4 regions of the Pseudooceanicola sp. NS-SX9 genome follow, and region 2 is predicted to be linked to each of the others. Evidence: riboswitches for the same ligand, from Rfam matches in the RefSeq annotation. Region 2 holds a riboswitch; each other region holds the start of a gene.
The links. A riboswitch is a leader RNA that binds a small molecule or an ion and turns the genes downstream of it on or off. The one in region 2 is predicted to bind thiamine pyrophosphate.

Region 1 (4,206 bases), 840 kb from region 2:
GGGGACGCGGCAGGTCGACGTCGAAGGTTTCGACGATGCGGGCGGGGCGGGGCGACAGGACATGGATGCGGTCCGACAGGCAGATCGCCTCTCGGATGTCGTGGGTGATCAGGATCGCGGTCCAGCGTTCCTCGGCCCAGCGGGTTTCCAGCCAGCGCTGCATCTCGGTGCGGGTCAGCGCATCCAGGGCGCCGAAAGGTTCGTCCAGCAGCAGCACGGGGCGGTTTTGCACGATGGTGCGCGCCAGCGCCGCGCGCTGCCGCATCCCCCCCGACAATTGCGCGGGCCAGTGCCGTTCGAACCCCTGCAGGCCAAAGCGCGGCATGAGCGGCGCCACTGCGGCGCGGGCTTTGCTGCGCGACATGCCCTGCACCTGCAGCCCCAGGCCCACGTTGTCGATGATCCGCCGCCAGGGCATCAGCGCATCGCGCTGCGGCATGTAGGCGAAGGTGTCGCGGGGGGGCTTGGGCATCTCGATCCGGCCGGCATCGGGGGGCAGATTGCCCAGCAGCAGCTCGAAGATCGTCGATTTCCCCGCCCCCGACGGCCCGATGATCGAGGTGAATTCCCCCGGCCGCACGTCGAAGGTGATGTCATCAAGCACGCGCGTCGTGCCGCGGGTCAGGGCCAGGCCCTGCAGGCTGAGGGCGGTCATGCGCGCCTCCAGGGCATCGAGACCCGCTGCAGCAGGGCGGCCAGCGCGAACAGCACCAGCGTCAGGGCGGAACTGACCGCCACCGCCGCCAGCACCAGATCGGGGCGGAAATTGTTCTTGGCGTTCAGGATGAAGATCCCCAGCCCCTTCGCCGCGCCCGCATATTCGGCAAAGATCGCCGCCACCACCGCATAGGTGATGGAAATCCGCAGCCCGGCAAAGAAGAACGGCAGCGCCGAGGGCAGGCGGGCGCGCAGGAAGACGCCCAAGGGGCGCGCACCCATGCTGCGCAGCAGGCGCTGCAGGTCGTCCTCGGTGCTGTCATAGCCATCGACCAGGGCCACCAGCATCGGGAAGAACGTCACCAGCGCCACCAGCAGGATCTTGGGCATCAGGCCAAAGCCGAACCACAGCACGATCAGCGGCGCGATGGCCACCAGCGGCAGGGTCTGGCTGATCACGAAGACCGGGAACAGCGCGCGCCGCAGCACCGGGACAAAGTCGATGGCCACGGAAAAGGCGAAGGCGGTCAGCAGCGACACGGCAAAACCCGCCAGCGTCGCCACCAGCGTCGGGCCCGCGTTGGCCAGCAGCACCATGCGCGCGCCCCAACCCTGCGTCACCACCCGCGAGGGCGCCGGCAACAGGCTGGAGGACACGCCCGACAGGTCGGCATAGGCCTCCCAGGCGATCACGATCGCGCAGACGGCCACGAGCGCCGGAAGCGCCCGCCCCGCCTTGCGGCGGAAGGACAGGGGGGGCATGGCTCAGACCTTCGAGGGGCTGTTCGCGGACACCGTCAGATCGACGGTGACATGGCCTTCGGGCGGGCCGAAGCGGCAGAAGGCCTCGGCGATGGTGGCAAAGACCGGGCCCGCGTCGCCCCGCAGCTTGGTGCAGAAGTTCTTCGATTTCTCGAAGACGCCGCTGGCCTTGATGAAGTCGATGCAGCCGTAGATCTCGGCCATGTGGTCGCCCTGGCCCATCACGTAAAGCGACATCTGCGCGGCCGCGGCCTCGCCGGTCAGGGGGGTGCCTGCGACGGCCGCCAGCGCGTCGGTGATGCGCTGCGCCACGGGTTCGTCGGGATTGGCCAGCGCACCGGTCACGCACATCGGATCGTCGGGTTCGCCCGGGCAGCCGCGCGACAGGGTGGCATGCAGCACGACATGTTCGCGGGTGGCGGCAGCGCGCACGTAAAGATCGCGCAGCGCCGGGAACAGCACCTCGGGCGGGCCGACGATCAGGGTGGAAATGTCGTCAGTCTGGATCCGCAGGCGATCCTTCCAGGGATCGAGCGCCCGGATCGCATCCAGGATGACGGGCACGAAGGCCCCGGTCATCGGGTAGAGGGAAATTTGCGCGCCTGTGAACATGGTTCCTCCTTGCTCCGCTGGCATGACCCAGATCAGCTTCTGAGGGTCCGGGGGCCTGACGCCCCGCATCTCAGCCCCGGCAATTGCGGGACCCCCCTGTGGATGGCGCGTTCAGATCACGGTTCGGGGCCCTGCGCAAGGGGCGGCAGGTGTCGCGGGGCAGCCTTTGCACGCGGTGCTTGGCGGACGGGCAGGGCTGCACTAGCCTGCGGGTATCAACAGGAAAGGACTCGCCATGGAGATGAGCGACAGCCGGATCATCCGCGCCGATCGCGCCACGGTCTTCGCCGCCCTGCTGTCGCCCGAGGTCCTGAAGGACTGCGTTCCGGGCGCCGAGGAGGTCACCGGCACCCCGCAGGACGGGTTCGAAGCGACCGTCGTGCAGAAGGTCGGCCCGGTGAAGGCGACGTTCAAGGGGGGCGTCACGGTGTCGGACCTGCAGCCGGACACGGCGCTGACGCTGAGCGGCGAAGGCAAGGGAGGGGCTGCGGGCTTTGCCAAGGGATCGGCGAAGGTGCGGCTGGAGGATCACGCCGAGGGCACGCAGATCTTCTACGAGGTCGAGGCCCGCGTCGGCGGCAAGCTGGCGCAGCTGGGCAGCCGGATCATCGACGGTTTCGCGAAAAAGATGGCGGACCAATTCTTTGCCCGCCTGCAGGAGGGCCTTGAGGACCCGCCCGAGGACACCCCCGAAGACCCGCCCGGCGGCGATACCGATCCACCCGAACGCAGGGGCTGGCTGAAGCGCCTGCGCGGCTGATCCGCCCCTGTCTGCCGCCGTTGCGCAGGCCTGTCCATTGCCCCGCCCGCAGGGCAGACGGCGCCGTTGTGTGAAATCCCACAGTTCCCCCCGGGCCATTCTGGCATATGTCCGGTGTCTGACCGGCGCCGCCTGCCCGTGTGGCGCGTTTTCCGAATTATCCTCAGGGGAGAGCCGATGGCACCGATCCTCCAGGTGAAAGACCTGCGCAAGACCTACGAGGGCGGCTTCGAGGCCCTCAAGGGCATCAATCTGGACATTGAGGAAGGCGAGATCCTCGCGCTGCTGGGGCCGAACGGCGCCGGCAAGACGACGCTGATCTCGACCCTCTGCGGCATCACCCGGCCCACATCGGGGACGGCGACGGTGGCGGGGCACGACATCCGCACCGACTACCGCCGCGCCCGCGACCTGATCGGCCTGGTCCCGCAGGAGATCAACCTTGAACCCTTCTCTTACGTGGGGATGAACTTGCATTTCTCGCGTGGGCTGTTCGGCAAGCCGCGCGATACGGCGCTGGTCGATGGCCTGCTGAAGCGCTTCTCGCTCTACGACAAGCGCCGCAACCGGGTGCGCGAGCTGTCGGGCGGCATGAAGCGGCGGGTGCTGATCGCCAAGGCGCTGGCGCATGAACCGCGGGTGCTGTTCCTGGATGAACCCACTGCGGGCGTCGACGTGGCGCTGCGCAAGGACATGTGGGATGCGGTGGCCCAGCTGAAGAAAGAGGGCGTCACGATCATCCTGACGACCCACTACATCGAAGAGGCCGAGGCCATGGCCGACCGCGTCGCGGTGATCCGCAAGGGCGAGATCCTGATGGTCGAGCCCACCGCCGACCTGATGCGCCGTTTCGGCCGCAAGGCGCTGACGATCGAGCTGCGCGAGCGTCTGGCCGCGATCCCCGCTGCGCTGACCGACTGGGACCTGAGCCTGGCGCCCGACGGGCTGTCGCTGACCTACAGCTACGACACCCGCGCCGAGCGCACCGGCATCGCCGGTCTGATGCGCGCCATCCAGGAGGCGGGCATCGTTCTGAAGGACATCTCGACCTCGCAAAGCTCGCTGGAAGAGATCTTCGTGGACCTGGTGTCGGAGGGCAAGGCATGAACCTGCTGGCCATCAAGGCGATCTACATGAACGAGATGTCGCGGTTCTTCCGCACCATCCTGCAAAGCTTCGTCTCGCCCGTCATCTCGACCTCGCTCTACTTCGTGGTCTTCGGCGCCGCCATCGGCTCGCGCATCGACCAGGTCGAAGGTGTGCCCTACGGCGCCTTCATCGTGCCGGGGCTGGTCATGCTGTCGGTGATCATGCAGTCGATCTCGAACGCGAGCTTCGGCATCTATTTCCCGAAATTCACCGGCACCTTCTTCGAGATCCTCTCGGCCCCGGTGAACTTCCTGGAGGTGCTTCTG
Region 2 (4,206 bases):
CTGCCGTCCGTGCGCGTCACCAGCAGCGCCAGCACCGCGGCAGCCGCCACCAGCGCCGTCTGCAACAGGGCCAGCACCGCCGCCCGGCCCAGGTCGAAATCGAAGGTGAAGGCCTGGAAGATCGCCAGTTCCACCGTGGTGGCGCGGGGGCCTCCGCCGAGGATCAGCGCCACGGCAAAGCTGGCAAGGCAGATGGCAAAGATCGCCGCCAGCGCCCCCGGCACCACCTGGCGCAGCATCGGCACCTCAAGCAGGCGGAAGGTGGCGGCGGGCGGCAGGTTCAGCTGGGCGGCCAGGCGAAAGCGTTCCGCCGGGATCGCTTGCCAGCCCTGCAAGAGCATCCGCGTCGCCAGCGGCATGTTGAAGAAGACATGCGCCAGCACCACCCCATGCAGCCCGTAGATCCGCCAGGGGCCCAGCCCCAGATGCGCCAGCGCCGTGTTCAGCAGGCCACGTGCCCCGAAGACCGCCAGCAACCCCATGACCGCGACGATCACCGGCAGGATGAAGGGCGCGCCCGTCAGCGCGATGAACAGGCGCCGCCCGGCAAAGCGCCGACGCGCCAGGGCCCGCGCCACCGGCAGGGCAAGCGCCACGGAACAAACCGAGGACAACGCCGCCTGCACCAGGGTGAAGCGCAGCGCCGCCCAGTCGGCGGGCCCCGGCAGGCTGCCACCGCCCGCCCGGATCAGGATCGCGGCCAGGGGCGCGAACAGCACCAGCAGGACCAGACCTGCGGCACTGCCCGCGAGGCCCTGCCTCAGCGCGACAGGGCGGTGCGCCATTCTTCAAGGGCGGGGGCGCGGGCGGCCTCGGCCTCGGGCGGGGTCATCAGCAGGGCCTTGTCGGCGGGCACGATCTGGTCGAAAGCCGCAGGCAGGGGCTGGGCGGGCTTGATCACCGGGTACATCCAGTTGGTTTCCGGCAGCAGCGCCTGCACCTTGTCGGACACCAGGAACTGAAGGAACTCTTGCGCCAGCTTCGGCTGGGCGGCGGTCCTGGTCATCGCGGCGACCTCGACCTGCATGTAGTTGCCTTCCTCGAAGGGCAGAGCGACCTTGCTGTCGTCCTTTTCCGCGATCACGTGATAGGCGGGCGAGGTGGTGTAGGAGAGCACCAGATCGGCCTCGCCCTTGAGGAACATGCCATAGGCCTCGGACCAGCCAGGGGTGACGGTGACGATGTTGTGGGCAAGCGCCTTCCAGATCTCGGGGGCCTGGTCGCCATAGGCCTTCTTGATCCACAGCAGAAGGCCCAGCCCGGGGGTCGAGCTGCGGGGATCCTCGATCACGATCTTGGCGTTGCTGGCGGCGAGGTCCTTGAAGGATTTCGGTTTCGGACCGTCGGCATTGCCCACGAAGGCGAAATAGCCCCAGTCGAAGGGCACGAAGGTGTCGTCGTCCCATGTGACGGGCAGGTCGTAGGTGGCCGTCACGCCCGAGGGGGCGAAGAGGCCGGTGCCCCTGGCCTGCGCGGTCAGCGACGTATCAAGGCCCACCACCACGTCGGCCTTGCTGCGCGCGCCTTCCAGCCGCAGCCGGGACAAGAGCGCCGCGCCGTCGCCCGCGGTGGTGAAGACCACGTCGCAGCCGCACTGGGCCTCGAAGGCCTTTTCGATCGCCGGGCCCGGACCCCAGTCCGAGCTGAAGCTGTCGTAGGTATAGACGTTGAGCACGGGCGTCTGGGCCGCGGCTTGGCTCGCCAGCAGGCAACCCGTGGCAAGTACGAGATGCTTCCACATGGCATCACTTCCTTTTGCGACGGGCGGAGACAGAATGGCGGCATGGTGCCGGACCTTCCCTCCGCCGGTTCTAACCGGATCAGGTTCAACGGGTTCGCGGTATGCATCTCAGCCCGAAGGCTCCCCGAGGTGGGGCGGACAGTAGGGGGCGGGCGGGGGCTGCGCAAGGTGGAGGGCGCCTCCGGCGGGCATATTTGGAGAAAGATGAAAGGCTGGGCAGAGGGGCGCGCGGGGCGTGGTGTCGAGGTCGGCTGTGCAATTGCGCAAGGGGCGGGGATCGGGTAACCGGGACGTGAATGTTGCCCCCGGGGAGGTCCGCCCATGTCCATGAATACCTTCGGTCATCTCTTCCGTATCACCACCTGGGGCGAAAGCCACGGGCCGGCGCTTGGCGCGACGGTGGATGGCGTGCCGCCGGGCGTGGACCTGGACCCCGAGCTGCTGCAGTACTGGCTGGACCGCCGCAAGCCCGGCCAGTCGAAATACACCACCCAGCGGCGCGAGCCCGACGAGGTGGAGATCCTGTCGGGCACCTTCGAGGGCAAGACCACCGGCACCCCGGTGCAGCTGATGATCCGCAACACCGACCAGCGGTCGAAGGATTACGGCGACATTGCCGAAAAGTTCCGCCCCGGCCATGCCGACATCACCTACTGGCTGAAATACGGCATCCGGGATTATCGCGGTGGCGGGCGGTCCTCGGCACGTGAAACCGCGGCGCGGGTCGCGGCGGGCGGGCTGGCGCGGGCGGTGCTGGGGGTGCTGGCGCCCTCGGTCGAGATCCGGGGCTACATGACGCAGATCGGGCCGCATGGCATCGACCGCAGCGCCTTTGATGCGGCCGAGATCGAAAAGAACCCCTTCTGGTGCCCCGATGCGGGTGCAGCCGAGAGCTGGGCCGGTTACCTGGACGATCTACGCAAGTCCGGCAATTCCGTCGGCGCCGTGGTCGAGGTGGTCGCCAAGGGCGTGCCTGCCGGTCTGGGCGCGCCGATCTATGGCAAGCTGGACACCGATCTGGCCGCCGCGATGATGTCGATCAACGCCGTCAAGGGCGTCGAGATCGGCGAGGGCATGAATGCCGCCTGCCTGACCGGCGAGGAAAACGCCGACGAGATCTTCCCCGGCAATGACGGCCAGCCGGTCTATTCCTCGAACCATGCGGGGGGGATCCTGGGCGGGATTTCCACCGGTCAGGAGATCGTCGTGCGCTTCGCGGTCAAGCCGACGTCCTCGATCCTGAAGACCCGCCAGACCATCACCAAGGACGGCCAGGCGACCGAGATCATCACCAAGGGTCGCCACGACCCCTGCGTCGGCATCCGCGCGGTGCCGGTCGCCGAGGCGATGATGGCCTGCGTGATCCTGGACCACCTGCTGCTGCACCGGGGCCAGATCGGGGATGCGGGCGGAAAGATCGGCTGAGATGCTCTCGATCCTGTCGATCACCTTCCCGATCTTCGCCATCGTCGGCCTGGGCTATGTGCTGACGTATCTGAAGGTCTTCGACAGGATCCAGCTTTCGGCGCTTGGCAATTTCGTCATGCTGCTGGCGCTGCCGCTGTTGCTGTTCCATGCCACCGCCACCCAGTCCTTCGGGCAGCTGGTCGATCCGGGTTTCCTGCTGACGCTGGTCTGCGCGGGCCTATGCACCCAGGCACTGATCTGGATCCTGCTGCGGCTGCGGGGACTGGGGCCGGGGCGGCGCGCGGTGGGGGTGCTGGGGTCGGCGACGCCGAATTCGGCCTTCCTGGCCTTCCCGATGATGTCGATGATCTTTCCCGATCAGGCCCCGTCGGTGCTGGCGATGTGCCTGCTGAACGAGAATTTCGTGCTGAACCCCATCGGGCTGATGTTGGTCGAGGCGGCGCGGCCGCGCGACAGCGCGCCGGTGTGGAAACGCGCCCTGCAGCTGGTCCTGTCGGTGCTGAGGCGACCGATGATCCTTGGGCTGATCCTGGGCGCGCTGTGGTCGGTGCTGGGGCTGCCGCTGCCGCCGGTGATCGAGCATCCGATCGACCTGATTTCCCGCACGGCCTCGCCGCTGGCGCTGTTCTTCATGGGCGGCACGCTGGTCGGCCTGCCGATCCGCGGCAACATCCGGCTGGCTTCGGTGATCACGGCGTTCAAGCTGGTGGTGCATCCGGCCATTGCCTTCGGATTGATCAGCCTGTTCGCACTGCTGGGCTGGCCCGGCCCCGCCAGCCCACAGATGGCCACCGCGCTGATCCTGTCGACCGCGATGCCGGTCTTCGGGGTCTTCCCCCTGCTGTCGCAGGGATCCGGCCATGAAGGCGCCGCCGCCCTGACCGTGATGATCTGCACCCTGAGCGCCTTCTTCACCCTGACCGCGCTGATGACGCTGCTTTTGTAACCAAAGCCGCCGCCCGGCATTTGCAATTTGTTAACGATTTCCCCGCAGCCTGTTTCGTGGATTGACGAGACAGCGGCCGAAGGTGCCCGAG
Region 3 (4,206 bases), 1.5 Mb from region 2:
AAGGCCTGCGCGGCCTCGTTGGTGTCATGGGCGGAAAAGATCGCCTCGGCGGTGCGGGCCGCCAGCTGCATCCCCGGCACCGAGGCCCCCGCCTGAACCAGCACCGGCCGCCCCTGAGGCGAGCGCGGCACGTTGAGCGGCCCGCGCACCCGGAAATGCGCGCCCTTGTGGTCCAGCAGATGCACCTTGCCGGGATCGAGGTAACGCCCGCCCGCGCGGTCATCCAGAAAGGCGTCGTCCTCCAGCGTGTCCCAAAGGCCGGTCACCACATCGACGAATTCCTCGGCCCTGGCATAGCGGTCGGCATGCAGCGCCTGTGCATCGAGGCCATAGTTCATCCCCGCGAAGGGATCCGAGGATGTCACCATGTTCCACCCCGCCCGCCCCTGCGACAGCCGGTCAAGCGAGGCATAGAGGCGGGCGACGTTGTAGGGCTCGTTGAAGCTGGTCGAGGCGGTGGCGATCAGCCCGATGTTGCGGGTCACCATCGACAGCGCCGACAGCAGGGTGATCGGCTCGAACGGGCGGATGCCGTTATGGGCGGCGATGGCCGACAGATGCGGCTTGTTGAAGGGCATGGCGGGCACATCCGCCAGGAAAACCGCATCCATCTTGGCGGCCTCGGCCAGCTGCACCAGTTCCAGATAGTGCGCGACCTCGAACCCGGATGAGGCCTGCGGATCCCGCCAGGCGGCGGGATGCATCCCGGTGAAGGTCAGGAAGGCGTTCAGCTTGATCTGGTCGGGGCGGCGCATCGGAGGGCTCGGGCATTGAGGAGGTTACCCGCACCCTAGGAGCGTGACGCCCCCCGGACAAGGACCAGGGGACTGCAGGCCGCCCCTTCCCGCGGGACAGCCTGCCGCGACTGCCCGGCGCGGTGGCAGGGGCCGTCACGGCCCGGGGGAAGGCCCCATTGGTCCCGGGACCTCAGTGCGGGCGGGCGGCCTGGGCCAGATGGGCCTCGGCCTCGGGGTCGATCCCCAGACTGTCGGCGTCAAGCCCCGCCATCGGATCGGCATAGACCGCCATGTCCAGCTGCCCCTCGCTTTTCGCCACGATGGTCGAGACCACCGCATCCCCCGAGATGTTCACCGCCGTGCGGATCATGTCCATCAGCCGGTCGACCCCCAGGATCAGCGCGATCCCCTCGATCGGCAGGCCGACCTGGTTCAGCACCATGGTCAGCATGACCAGCCCCACCCCCGGCACGCCCGCCGTCCCGATCGAGGCCAGCACCGCCATGACGATCACCGTCAGATAGCCGCTGACGCCCAGATCGATGCCATAGACATTGGCCAGAAAGACCGTGGCGACGCCCTGCATGATCGCGGTGCCGTCCATGTTGATCGTCGCACCGAAGGGCACGGTGAACGAGGCCACGCCATTGCTGACCCCGATCCGTTCGGTGACGCAGCGCAGGGTGACGGGGATCGTGGCGTTCGACGAGGCGGTCGAGAAGGCAAAGACCTGCGCCGGGCGCATCTTGCGCAGGAACACCGCCGGGCTGAGGCCCGACAGCCCCTTCAGGAACAGCATCAGCGTCCCGAAGAGATGCAGCAGCAGCGCCCCCACCAGCACCAGCACATAGGTCAGCACCGGCAGGAACAGCCCGATGCCCTGTTCGGTGAAAGTCTTGGTGATCAGGCAGAAGACGCCGATGGGCGCAAAGGCCATGACGATCTGCACCACCTTCATCATCAGCTCGTTCAGGTATTCGCAGGCCTCGACGAAGGGTTTCGAACGGTCCCCCAGCATCAGTGCCGCCACCCCCAGGATGATGGTGTAGAAGATGATCTGCAGCATCTCGCCATTGGCGAAGGCCGCCACCGGGTTCCTCGGCACGATGGCCGCGAACGTGTCCCAGACCGAGGGCGCGGCCTTGCCCGCGACCCCCGCCGTCTCGACGCCCGACATCTCGAAGCCGCGGCCCGGCCCGACGATCAGCGCGATGACGATGGCAACCGCGATCGCCGTGGCGGTGGTCAGCAGGTACAGCACAAAGGACTTGCCCCCCACGCGCCCCAGCACCCGCACATCGCCGATCCCCGCCACCCCGCAGATCAGCGAGAAGAACACCAGCGGCACCACCAGCATCGACAGCGCATTGACGAACATCTTGCCCACCATGGCGAACAGCCCGCCGATGATGGTCTGGTTGACAAAGCCGATCTGCAGCTGGTTCAGGATCACCCCCAGCACCAGCCCCGCCCCCATGCCGATCATCACCTGTGTCGTCAGCGACATGCGGTCCGCTTTTCCGGAAAGTTCTGCCATGCTCATCCTCCTGATCCGGGCTGTGCGACGGGTGGCGCCCCGGCCGCCCCAAAAGTGACTTAGCGTCAATCCTGCGCAGGTCACGGGCCCGTGTCTTCCGGTTTCGCCCGAAATGCCTGCCCCCTGCCGCGATTCCGGGCCGGGGTGCCGCCGGTTTCGGCACCCCGGCCCGCTTGACAGCCGCCCTGCCCCCGCCGATAACACCCCCACGTCAGGGGAGTCCCGCCTAGGGGACTGAGAGGCTGACAGGGGGAAACCCCGGTGACGCGACCCTTTGAACCTGACCCAGTTGATGCTGGCGTAGGAAGACCGAAGGGCATTTCCGCATTCTCTGTGAACCAGGGGCGGTCCTTTCGGGCCGCAAGGGCCCAGTCGCGCAGGCACCGGGTCCCCATGGCCCCTTTCTGCCAATAGTCTCAATCGGGTCTCTGAAAAGGAGACCGATATGAAAGACACCGTTCCCGCCATCACCACCGGCGGCCTGCCCGCCTCGCGCAAGGTCTATGTCGAAGGCGGCAGCCACCAGATCCGCGTGCCCATGCGCGAGATCGCCGTGACCGGCGAGGCGCCACTGACCGTCTACGACGCCTCGGGGCCCTATACCGATCCCGCCGCCGCCATCGACATCGCCCGGGGCCTGCCGCAGGTCCGCGGCGGCTGGCTGCAGGCGCAGGGCCATGTCGAGGCCTACACGGGCCGCACCGTCACCGAGGCCGACAACGGCTTTGCCACCGGCGCCCGGCTGACCCCCGCCTTCCCCGAGGCCCGCACCGTGCTGCGCGCAACCGAGGGCCGCGCCGTCACCCAGCTGGCCTATGCCCGCGCCGGCATCATCACCCCCGAGATGGAATTCGTCGCCATCCGCGAGAACGAGGGCCGCGCCGCCTCGGCCGGCCCCCGCGACGGCGAGGCCTTCGGCGCCGACCTGCCCGATCTGGTCACCCCCGAATTCGTCCGCCGCGAGATCGCCGAAGGCCGCGCCATCATCCCCGCCAACATCAACCACCGGGAGCTTGAGCCGATGATCATCGGCCGCAACTTCAAGGTGAAGATCAACGCCAATATCGGCAATTCGGCCGTGACCTCCAGCATGGAGGAAGAGGTCGAAAAGATGGTCTGGGCGATCCGCTGGGGCGCCGACACGGTGATGGACCTCTCGACGGGTCGCAACATCCACAACATCCGCGACTGGATCATCCGCAACGCCCCCGTGCCGATCGGCACGGTGCCGCTTTACCAGGCGCTGGAAAAGGTCGGCGGCGTGGCCGAGGACCTGACCTGGGAGGTCTTCCGCGACACGCTGATCGAACAGGCCGAACAGGGGGTGGACTATTTCACCATCCACGCCGGGCTGCGCCTGCACATGATCCCGATGACCGCCCGGCGCGTCACCGGCATCGTCTCGCGCGGGGGGTCGATCATGGCGAAATGGTGCCTGCACCACCACCGCGAAAGCTTCCTCTACGAGCATTTCGAGGAGATCTGCGAGATCTGCCGCCGCTACGACGTCAGCTTCTCGCTGGGGGACGGGCTGCGCCCCGGCTCCATCGCCGATGCCAATGACGAGGCCCAGTTCGCCGAGCTGCGCACCCTGGGCGAACTGACGCAGATCGCCTGGGCAAGGGACTGCCAGGTGATGATCGAGGGCCCCGGCCATGTGCCGATGCACAAGATCAAGGCCAACATGGACGAGCAGTTGAAACACTGCCACGAGGCGCCCTTCTATACGCTCGGCCCGCTCACCACCGACATCGCGCCGGGCTATGACCACATCACCAGCGCCATCGGCGCGGCGATGATCGGCTGGTTCGGCACCGCGATGCTGTGCTACGTGACGCCCAAGGAACACCTTGGCCTGCCAGACCGCGACGACGTTAAAACGGGCGTTATAACGTACAAGCTGGCCGCCCATGCCGCCGATCTGGCCAAGGG
Region 4 (4,206 bases), 1.2 Mb from region 2:
GTTGGGGGTGATGACGGTGGCCTTGGGCAGCAGATGGTCGCGCAGCGCCGCCACCGCTTCGGCGGCCAGAAGGCGGTCGCCGCCCTTGGCGACCATCACCGGATCCAGCACCACCGGACAGTCGAGGCCATCCAGCAGGTCCGCCACCAGCTGCACGATTTCGGGGGTGCCCAGCATCCCGATCTTGACCGCATCGATGCGGATGTCGTCGCGGATCGCCTGCATCTGGGCGCGGATCATCGCCGGATCGGTCAGTGCCACGCCGGTGACGCTCCGGGTGTTCTGCGCGGTCAGCGCGGTGATCACGCTCATGGCATAGCCGCCATTGGCGCTGATCGCCTTGATGTCGGCCTGGATGCCCGCGCCCCCCGAAGGGTCCGAGCCCGCGATGGTCAGGATGTTGGGGATCATGCGGCGCTCCATGCGTGCAGAAGGGTTTCGGTGGCGGCCCCCATGTCGGGCGCCCGCGCGATGGCCGAGACGACGGCCATGCCCGCGCAGCCCATCGCCTTCAGCGGCCCGGCATCGGCGGCGGTGATGCCGCCGATGGCCAGGCAGGGCAACGGCGCGGCCGCAACGATGCGTGCCAGACCCGCATGGCCCAGGGGCTGGGCATGGTCGGGCTTGCTGGCGGTCGCGTAGACCGGGCCCACGCCCAGGTAATCGACGCAGTCGACGGGGATGGCCGCCAGCTGGGGTTCGGTTTCCACCGACAGGCCCAGGATCATCTCGGGGCCGATCAGATCGCGGATGCGGGCCGGGTCGCCGTCGCTCTGGCCGACATGCAGCCCGTCGGCGCCGATTGCCAGCGCCACGTCGATGCGGTCGTTCAGGATCAGCCGCGCGCCGGTCGGGGCCAGACGCTCGGCCATCTCGCGGGCGAGGCGGGCGAAGGCGGCATCGGGCAGGGTCTTGTCGCGCAGCTGGATCCAGCGGGCCCCGGCGCGCGCGGCCGCTTCGGCCTGGGCCAGCATCGGGCGCGGCGCGCCGGCATCGGTGATGAAGCACAGCGCCGGGATCATGCCGCGACCCCTTCGCTGACGCGCGCCCGCGCCGCCAGATCGGCCGGCGTCAGCGCGTGCAGCGCATCGAGGAACGCCACCTGAAAGCTGCCCGGGCCGCGCGCGGTCTCGGCCGCGATGTCGCCCGCCACGGCATAGGCGGTCAGCGCGCCCAGCGTGCCCTCGAACGGGTCCTGGCCCACGGTGAAGGCCGCCACCACCCCGCTCAGCGCACAGCCCAGGGCGGTGATCTTGGGCATCATCGGATCGCCGTTCGCGACCTCGGCGGTGCGGCGGCCGTCGGTGATGAAATCCACCGGGCCTGTCACCGCCACCACGCAGCCCGACGCCCGCGCCAGCGCCAGGGCTGCGGCGCGGGCGGTCTCGACGCTGTCGGCGGCATCGGCGCCCTTGCCGGCCGCCAGCCCCCCCGCCAGCGCCAGGATTTCCGAGGCATTGCCCCGCACCACCGTGGGCCGCAGCGCCAGCAGCCGGGCGCCCAGATCGCGGCGGAAGGCGGTGGCGCCCACCGCCACCGGATCCAGCACCCAGGGCCTGGCCCGGGCGGTCATCGCGGCGGCGGCTTCCGCCATCGAGATCCCCCAGGCGGGATCCGCCGTGCCGATATTGACGCTGAGCGCCTGCGCCAGGCCCGCGAATTCGGCGGCCTCTTCGCGGGCATGGACCATCGCGGGCGAGGCGCCGATGGCCAGCATCACGTTGGCCATCACGTTCATCGCGACATAGTTGGTGATGTTCTGGACCAGCGGCGCGGTCGCACGCATCCGTTCCAGGGTTGCGGGAAGGTCGGTCATTCGCTCTTTCACTCGCGCATGAGGACCGGCGAGAAAGAGCTGGAGCGGGGCGAGGGGCCGACGATCCTGCGCCTCCCTCCGCCAGCATTATCTGGGTCAGGTTCTAAGGGTACGTCTCAGCCCGTGCGGGCGCCCCTGTCGCAGGATCGGGTGTTTCACAGGGCGGGGGGCGTGTCAAACCCCGGCCGCGGCGGCGTCAGCCCAGGGTCAGGTGCAATGCCGTGTAAAGCGCCGTGGTGACCACGCCCAGCCCCGCCAGAAAGCCCAGGTTCGGCCCGCAGACGATGCGCGCCAGCGGCAGATCGAAGCTGCGCGTCGCGATCGAGACCGAGGCCGAGGCGACCGACAGCGCCATGCCGCATTGCCAGCCGAAGAGGATCAGGATGAAGGCGGCCAGGGGCTCCAGCGCGTCGCCCACCCCGGCCAGCAGCGCCACCAGGATGGCGCCGATGACGGTGGAATGCATGCCGCAGATGCCCATCAGGATGCTGCACAGGATCAGCACGCCGAAGATCGCCGGCGCCGGCAGGTCGGCCAGCCCCAGATGGGTCAGCGCGGTCAGGAACCAGGGCGTCTGCGACAGCACCGCCCCCATGGTGATCGAGGCGCCGAACAGCCAGGCGGTGTTGCCAAGCTTGCCCAGCTCTCGCCAGATCCTGTCGCCCGAGGACCGCCGCACGGCCGTATCCTGGCGGGTCAGCCACAGGCCGAAGGCCACCGGGGTCAGCAGGATCACCAGCCCCGTGCCCGACAGCCCCGTGACCGCGTTCAGCACGATCAGCAGTACGGCGGTGCCGATGATCGGCAGCGCCATCTGGCTGACCAGCGACAGCGACGGCCCCAGCCGCAGCGGGTTCCATTCCCGCAGCGACAGCAGCAGCCCGCAGATCGCCAGCAGCGCTCCGCAGCCCAGCCCCAGCCACAGCGGCACGCTGGGCAGGTGGCTGCTGGCAAAGCCCGCCCCCAGCGAGAACGGCGTCCACAGCAGCGCCAGCCCGACGCCGCGCATGGCGACCAGGCCCGCGCGCTGGCGGGCGCCGTCTCCGGTCAGGGTCTGGAAGGGCGGGGCGAGGGCGATGAAGGCGCCCACCGTCATCACCGCGCCGATGGCATGGGCGGCGATCAGCGTGGCGCCGGGGCGCTGGTGGTCAGGCATGGCGCTGACGCGCTCGGTCACGCGGTTCAACGCGCCGCCCTGCTCGATCATCACGGAAATCAGGGTGATCGCCGGGAAAAAGCCCATGAACAGCAGCACCGTGTCCAGCCCCCTGGCCACTGCTGCCAGCGGCGCCCCCGTAGCCAGCGCCAGCGCCATCACCGCCGAGCCGATGACCACGATCACCCGCGTCGGCTTCTGTGCCTGCCCGGCCGTCATCGCCAGATACAGCGCGAACAGCCCCATCGCTGCCAGCCGGACATGGGGATCGGGCCACAGGATGTTCTGCACGGTCTGCAGCCACAGCAGCAGGGCGACGAGGGGAATGGCACGGCGCCGAAGGCGGGTCGCGGCGGACAGGGGATGGGACATCGGACCGGATACACGAAAGGGCGCGGGGAGGGCGCGGAAACTGCGCGGACCCAACGCCCGTCCACCGCCGGTGTCAATTGCTGCGCTGCGGCATACCCGTCTGTTCCCCGCTGCCCCGCAGGCCCCGCGGCATAGTTTCGCAGCAGTTCGGGGACAGCCCAGCAATTTCGGGGCGCGGCTTTCTAGGGTGTTGTTATCCCTATTCTTTCCTGTTGCGCTCAGGGGAACATCGGTGCCCTTAAGGCCGGGCGGTGCAGACTCGGTCCCGGGGATGTGCCACCAAAACAGGCACCCCGGTTGCCGGGATTTCAAGGCTACCGTCCATGTGATGCCCAAGGGATAGGCAATGGCCTGACCGAAAAGTCAAAAAATGCACCAATGCGGGAAAAGTCCCGCAGCGGGCCGTGAATTTCCGTCGCCTCGGCGCGAGGGCACGCCAAGGCTGGCGTCACAGGACAGGGAGAAAAAAGATGTTCCGTACTCAACTTGCCTCGGCTGCGGCGCTTCTGGCGATGGCGGCTCCGCTGGCGGCGCAGGATCTGACCAAGGTGACCTTCGGCACCAACTGGGTGGCCGAGGCCGAACATGGCGGCTTCTACCAGGCTGTCGTCGATGGCACCTACAAGGCCTGCGGCCTTGACGTGACGATCCTGCCGGGCGGGCCGCAGGTCAACAACCAGGCGCTGCTGCTGGCGGGCAAGATCGACTTCTACATGGGTTCGACCCTGGGGGCCTTCTTCGGGGTGGAACAGGACCTGCCGCTGGTGGATGTGGCGGCGCTGTTCCAGAAGGATCCGCAGGTGCTGCTGACCCATCCGGGCAAGGTGAAGACCTTCGAGGATCTGAAGCCGCTGAAGATGAT

Region 1: linked by a shared signal. The riboswitch ahead of AC2ITM_RS14045 (YkoF family thiamine/hydroxymethylpyrimidine-binding protein) and the one ahead of thiB (thiamine ABC transporter substrate binding subunit) in region 2 are both predicted to bind thiamine pyrophosphate.
Region 3: linked by a shared signal. The riboswitch ahead of thiC (phosphomethylpyrimidine synthase ThiC) and the one ahead of thiB (thiamine ABC transporter substrate binding subunit) in region 2 are both predicted to bind thiamine pyrophosphate.
Region 4: linked by a shared signal. The riboswitch ahead of thiM (hydroxyethylthiazole kinase) and the one ahead of thiB (thiamine ABC transporter substrate binding subunit) in region 2 are both predicted to bind thiamine pyrophosphate.

What each region holds. Positions count from the first base shown of each region.
Region 1 is NZ_CM170818.1:2,957,857-2,962,062, reverse strand. Features, by position in the region: gene AC2ITM_RS14055 (ABC transporter ATP-binding protein) at 1-655, opposite strand, end outside; gene AC2ITM_RS14050 (ABC transporter permease) at 652-1,419, opposite strand; gene AC2ITM_RS14045 (YkoF family thiamine/hydroxymethylpyrimidine-binding protein) at 1,423-2,031, opposite strand; TPP riboswitch at 2,023-2,139, opposite strand; gene AC2ITM_RS14040 (SRPBCC family protein) at 2,267-2,791, shown strand; gene AC2ITM_RS14035 (ABC transporter ATP-binding protein) at 2,969-3,898, shown strand; gene AC2ITM_RS14030 (ABC transporter permease) at 3,895-4,206, shown strand, end outside.
Region 2 is NZ_CM170818.1:254,922-259,127, reverse strand. Features, by position in the region: gene AC2ITM_RS01230 (thiamine/thiamine pyrophosphate ABC transporter permease ThiP) at 1-785, opposite strand, end outside; gene thiB (thiamine ABC transporter substrate binding subunit) at 761-1,741, opposite strand; TPP riboswitch at 1,781-1,878, opposite strand; gene aroC (chorismate synthase) at 2,063-3,166, shown strand; gene AC2ITM_RS01215 (AEC family transporter) at 3,168-4,115, shown strand.
Region 3 is NZ_CM170818.1:2,345,015-2,349,220, forward strand. Features, by position in the region: gene AC2ITM_RS11175 (LLM class flavin-dependent oxidoreductase) at 1-755, opposite strand, end outside; gene AC2ITM_RS11180 (dicarboxylate/amino acid:cation symporter) at 928-2,274, opposite strand; TPP riboswitch at 2,478-2,598, shown strand; gene thiC (phosphomethylpyrimidine synthase ThiC) at 2,720-4,206, shown strand, end outside.
Region 4 is NZ_CM170818.1:2,615,999-2,620,204, reverse strand. Features, by position in the region: gene thiD (bifunctional hydroxymethylpyrimidine kinase/phosphomethylpyrimidine kinase) at 1-411, opposite strand, end outside; gene thiE (thiamine phosphate synthase) at 408-1,022, opposite strand; gene thiM (hydroxyethylthiazole kinase) at 1,019-1,816, opposite strand; TPP riboswitch at 1,873-1,963, opposite strand; gene AC2ITM_RS12370 (hypothetical protein) at 2,013-3,344, opposite strand; gene AC2ITM_RS12365 (ABC transporter substrate-binding protein) at 3,815-4,206, shown strand, end outside.